2 linked regions of the Heyndrickxia acidicola genome follow. The protein of the gene in region 1 interacts with the protein of each later gene in a pairwise test. Links are inferred from orthologs where the notes say so. Each region holds a gene or a part of one and is shown on either strand. Other genes may lie near its edges.

Region 1 (2,981 bases):
GTCAGCCAGGAAACAAAAGCGAATTCATTATCCAGCTTCTTTAAGGATAAAAATGCTTTTACGAATGCCTCCTGAGCAACGTCCTCAGCATCCTGATGGTTGTTGAGCACGGCATAGGCATGGCGAAAAACATGTCCTTTATATTTTGTTACCAGCGTTGAAAAAGCTTCTTGATTGCCATTTTTCGCTTCTTTTATAAGCCGGTTTAATTCCAAATCCACATTTTCAACTCCCTATGGCAACCACCCATGACCAACTATTCTCTTCTTAGTTTGGAAAGGACCAGCGGCCAATATTCATGTGGTTCGGGAAAGAGACAATATGAATATGAATGCTGGATTCCTTTAATAAAAGGACAGAGCGGAAAGTCTTTTTGTTCAGGAAAGCAAAAAAAATACATGTAAAAGTAACCGCCAGTCTGTTTTTAAAAGCTTATTTCGTAAGCTATTATGTTATTTGATATATTGAAGAATTAAAATACCTTAATTTAGGATAAAACCTGTGAATAGCTTACAGAAAAAGTAATGACGAAAAAACACGGATTTATTCTTTGTATGTAAAAATAACAATCAATGCGAAAACAACCTTTTTAAAATAAGTTTCCGTCAGTACGTATATTGTTATTTTTTCCTGTAAGAATATATTTAATATAGCTTTTTTTGGGTAAATTATTTTAATGGTATACTATTCCTAAAAGAAAATGCGGAATTTTAATAATTCCTTCATAAAGACAGTTTATTATAAGTGGTATGGGCATATCAATGATGCCCGCTTATGGTTATGGAAAACAAGAACGATGAATGAACCTGTAAACAAGTCGACGAGTCATTTACATACAAGAAAAAGTTTTTTGGCTTATTGCAGGTATTAAGCTATCTATTCTGACAAAATTAATTTATTTCAGGTTTAGGAGGAGTAATATGAATCAGCCATTACTCACAATTGCCGTTCCATGCTATAACGAAGAAGAGGTGCTTCACGAAACAGCCAAACAGTTAACCGCTGTGATGAATTCATTAATAGAAGAAAACCTAGCATCTGAAGAAAGCAAATTGTTATTCATAGATGACGGCAGCAGGGACCAGACATGGGCAATTATTGAAGAATTGAGCCAAAAAAATGGATTTGTTACGGGCATAAAGCTTGCACGCAATGCTGGACATCAAAAAGCGCTTTTAGCGGGACTTGAAACAGCTATGGGATTTTCAGATTGTGTCATTTCGATTGATGCAGATCTTCAGGATGATATATCTGTCATTCGAGAATTTATGATTAAGTTTCACGAGGGATATGACATAGTATATGGTGTCCGGGATAACAGGGAATCGGACACATTCTTTAAAAGGGTGACCGCACAGGGCTATTACCGCTTTATGAAGAAAATGGGCGTAAACCTTGTATACAACCACGCAGATTATCGTTTGATGAGCAAACGGGCGCTTGAGGAATTAAGTCGTTATAGTGAACAGAACCTTTTCTTGCGCGGTGTTGTTACACTTATCGGCCTGAAAACAACAGAAGTATATTATGCCAGAAAAGAACGATTTGCGGGAATATCAAAATATCCGCTCAAAAAAATGCTTGCCTTTGCCTTTGAAGGAATAACTTCTTTTAGTATTGCCCCTATTCGCTGGATTACACTTATCGGATTCCTTTCCTTCATCAGCAGTAGTATTGCAGGGATATATGCCATCCTTGTGAAGGTTATGGGGCACGCAGCTATTGGATGGGCTTCTCTCATTATCTCTGTATGGTTCCTTGGAGGGTTAATGCTAATGAGTATTGGATTAATAGGAGAATACATTGGAAAGATCTATCAAGAAACAAAGCAAAGGCCGCGGTATGGAATTGAGACTGACACTTTTTCAAATGCTTTTATCCAGAGAAAGGCCGTTTCTAAAGCGGATACTGTCACAAGAGTAAAATGATTCGTCATTCTTTTGTGCGTTTTATTATTGTCGGTCTGTTAAATACCGCTGTCGGACTCTCTGCCATGTATCTCTTTCTTCATTTATTCGGTTTGACTTACTGGGTGGCAACTTTTACTGGAAATGCGATTGGCGCCTGCGTCAGCTACGCATTAAACCGTGCCTTTACCTTTAAAAGCAGCGCTCCAGTCGGAAAAAGCATGATCCGCTTCTTAACGGTTATATTAATTTGTTACTTCCTATCCTATTACTTAGGAAGACAGCTATCCTTATGGGTATTCTCTTTAATTCCCGGTTTCCCGTCAGGCTTGGCAACTGATGCGGCCATTTTATTTGGTACCGGCATCTATACCATTGCCAATTACATTGGGCAGAAGGCCTTTGTATTTAAGGAACCAGTAGGAGAAAGTGTGTAGCAAGAAAAGTAAAAAAGACAATCCATTCGTTGGATTGTCTTTTTTATTAGCTTTGTTAAAGAACTCTATTGTTTTTTAACAGAGCCCATTTTTATGAAGTAAAGTAATCAATTAACCAATGTAGTCACTGTCTGGATCCAGCGCCTATCGTCTAGCGGATTTTTTCGTCTCCTCCCTACGATAAGTCAACATCCTCTCGTTCCTCGCTGTGTATCCTTTATCTCAGTCGGAGCCTGCAAAATCCGTACGCCGATGAGCAAGGCGCTTACGCTTTTCTATCTTTCAATAAACTCACATTGTTCAAGAGGAATTACTTTGGTTTTTTTAGTAAATTTATAGCCAAGCCATACGATAATGAACAATGGCAGACCGATATAGGATACGAAGACCCCGTTCCAGTCAACCTTACCGCCTATAAAAGCAGGATAATCCTGGCCAATAATGACAACTGCACAAAGGATAAAGGCAAAGATAGGGCCAAATGGGAACCACTTTGCTCTGTAGGGAAGATCATTAAGGTCCCGCCCCTGTGCAACATAGGCCTTGCGGAAGCGGTAATGACTGATAGCAATTCCCAGCCAAGCAATAAATCCGGACATTCCTGAAGCATTTAGGAGCCAATTATAAACAACGCCAT
Region 2 (2,942 bases), 1.6 Mb from region 1 along the record:
CTTTCGCCGGATGTTTATTCAGGGTTAATTCATGTATGCAAAGAAAAAGGGGTTAAAGTTGTTGCAGACGTTTCAGGAGCGGCATTAAAAAGTGTTATTCGGGCTAAGCCCTTCCTCGTAAAACCAAATCATCATGAGCTTGGTGAAATTTTTAAAACGAGCATAGAAACGATTGAGGATGCAGCCTTTTACGGCAAGAAGCTTGTGGAAATGGGAGTGGAAAATGTTATTATATCCATGGCTGAAAAGGGAGCTCTTTTTATTAATAAAAAGGCATTGTATCATGCAAATGCCCCCAAAGGTGAATTGAAGAATTCGGTCGGGGCAGGAGATTCTGTTGTTGGAGGATTTTTAAGCGCCTATGCAACCCGTAAAGACTACCAGGAAGCTTTTCGAATGGGGACGGCAGCCGGCAGCGCAACAGCTTTTTCAATGGAATTATGTAAGAAAGAAGATGTGTTCACATTACTTACACAAGTTGAAATTACGCATTTATAAGGGGGAGAATTATGAAAATTACCGAGCTGCTCACAAATGCAACCATTAAATTAGAGCTAGTTTCTTCCAATAAAAAGGATGCAGTAAATGAATTAGTTTCCGTTTTAGTCAATGCAGGCAAACTAAATGACGCTGAACAATACGAAAAAGCCGTATTGGCAAGAGAAGAACAAAGTACAACAGGGATTGGAGACGGAATTGCCATTCCCCATGCCAAAACGGCAGCGGTTAAAGAACCTGCTATTGCCTTCGGAAGGTCCCAAAAGGGCATTCCATACGACTCTTTGGATGGACAGGACAGCCATTTGTTTTTTATGATTGCTGCAAGTGAAGGCGCTAACAATACTCATTTAGAAGCATTGTCAAGGCTTTCCGGACTTTTAATGAGAGATGAAGTGAGAACTAAATTATTGAATGCTTCATCCTCAGCTGAAGTATTGGAGATCTTTGAAATGTATGATTCTATGGATGATAGAGAAGAAAGCGCTTTAAATGAACAGCAGCTCTTACTGGCTGTAACAGCCTGTCCCACTGGAATCGCCCATACGTATATGGCTGCTGACTCTTTAAAAGAGAAAGCAAAAGAAATGGGCCTTGCTATCAAAGTGGAAACAAACGGATCCGGCGGTGCAAAAAATATTTTAACAGCTGAAGAGATTGAGAGGGCATCCGCAATCATTGTAGCGGCTGACAAGCAAGTGGAAATGAACCGTTTTAAAGGCAAACATGTGATAGAGGTTCCTGTTGCAGACGGAATCAGGCGTCCAAAGGAGCTTTTGGAACGTGCAGTAAGAAAAGATGCTCCTATATACCGGGGAACAGGAGAGAAAAAAGCACAGTCTGACGCTGGGAGCAGCCGGAAGGGATTTTATAAGCATTTAATGAATGGTGTTTCCAATATGCTTCCATTGGTTGTGGGAGGCGGTATCTTAATCGCAATTTCCTTTATGTTTGGCATTCATTCAGCAGACCCGAAAGATCCGAGCTATAACCGATTTGCGGAAGCCCTTAATACGATTGGCGGAGGCAACGCTTTTGGATTAATGATCCCCGTTTTAGCAGGATTTATTGCAATGAGCATAGCAGATCGTCCGGGCCTCGCACCAGGATTGGTCGGAGGGTTTATGGCAGCACAGGCCAAGGCAGGATTTTTAGGAGGATTAATTGCAGGCTTTTTAGCAGGCTATCTTGTTATCCTTGTCAAAAAAGCATTTTACCGTCTTCCCCAATCATTGGAGGGTTTAAAGCCTGTTCTGATCTATCCTTTATTTGGAATCTTTTTAACCGGTATGATTATGTTCTTTGTCATTGATACACCTGTCAGCATTTTTAATACGTACTTAACGCATGTACTAGGAGGCTTGGGGACTGGCAATCTTATTCTTTTAGGAGTCCTTCTGGGCGGCATGATGGCAATTGATATGGGAGGGCCCATTAATAAAGCAGCCTTTACATTTGGAATTGCTATGATTAATGCCGGAAACTTTGCTCCCCACGCAGCGGTCATGGCTGGAGGTATGGTGCCTCCGCTCGGGATGGCTCTTGCCACAACACTTTTCCGCAGCAAATTCACCAAACGGGATCGAGAAGCGGGACTTACCTGCTATGTAATGGGCGCTTCTTTTATTACAGAAGGAGCCATTCCTTTCGCAGCAGCAGATCCGTTTCGTGTCATCCCATCTGCTATAGTAGGCTCAGCGGCGGCTGGCGGGCTCAGCATGCTATTTAAGGTTAAGCTCCCTGCACCACATGGCGGCATATTCGTTCTTCCGGTTGTCACACATCCATTCCTGTACGCACTGGCCATTGTTATAGGAACCATCATTACGGCATTAATGGTTGGTCTTTTAAAAAGAAAAGTAGAAGTAGAACAGTAGAATTTATTCTTACATTGTTGCTTCTAGATTTTGTAAAAAGGAGATTCTGATGAGTCTCCTTTTTAATTTTAGGCACAGGTAAATCTTAATGTTGATACCCGTATTATGCCGTCTTTATTTAAGTAGAACGATTGAATTCTATGAAAAAGCGTGTAATGCAGTTGTAATCCCTTCATTATTATTATAACTTTTTTATTCAGGTGTTTAACGCAGTGTACTGTGGTAGCTCTCAAGTAACCTACTTCCACTAACAGGCAGTTTGGCGGAGGAAATTTGGATGATCGATTATGTAATATATAGTTTAATAGCCGAATACATTCTATGGGAAGTAATTAGTAAAGGGATAAATGACCTTCTAGAGAACAATGATATTGAAAACAACACAAAGGGAATATATAGTTGGATTTCTTTATAAATTAATTACTGAATCAGCTACAAAGAAATAAATCGCTGTTTTTATTCAACCGGCGCAGAAGTGAATTATCCTGCTGACATTGTTGACAGCGTTTAACTTATGTTGCTAAATGGGGCAAGTAGAAGATAGATTCAGGTTAAATTACCTAGTGA

Evidence for each region. The genes of interacting proteins can lie anywhere in the genome.
Region 2: the proteins of A5N88_RS16850 (region 1) and A5N88_RS09140 interact in binary tests that used the Bacillus subtilis proteins (3 or more experiments, as listed by UniProt). The link is inferred for Heyndrickxia acidicola from one-to-one orthologs.

What each region holds. Positions count from the first base shown.
Region 1 is NZ_KV440953.1:3,590,098-3,593,078, forward strand. Bases 22-2,924 are described here. They hold A5N88_RS16850 (glycosyltransferase family 2 protein), read left to right. Parts: upstream 22-920; coding sequence 921-1,928; downstream 1,929-2,924. Other genes in these bases: A5N88_RS16845 (RNA polymerase sigma factor), read right to left, coding at 22-221; A5N88_RS16855 (GtrA family protein), read left to right, coding at 1,925-2,344; A5N88_RS16860 (amino acid permease), read right to left, coding at 2,620-2,924. Also shown: more of A5N88_RS16845, read right to left, coding at 1-21; more of A5N88_RS16860, read right to left, coding at 2,925-2,981.
Region 2 is NZ_KV440953.1:1,958,125-1,961,066, reverse strand. What follows is about bases 79-2,942. They hold A5N88_RS09140 (PTS fructose transporter subunit IIABC), read left to right. Parts: upstream 79-509; coding sequence 510-2,375; downstream 2,376-2,942. Other genes in these bases: pfkB (1-phosphofructokinase), read left to right, coding at 79-498. Outside these bases: more of pfkB, read left to right, coding at 1-78. UniProt on the Bacillus subtilis protein: The phosphoenolpyruvate-dependent sugar phosphotransferase system (sugar PTS), a major carbohydrate active transport system, catalyzes the phosphorylation of incoming sugar substrates concomitantly with their translocation across the cell membrane.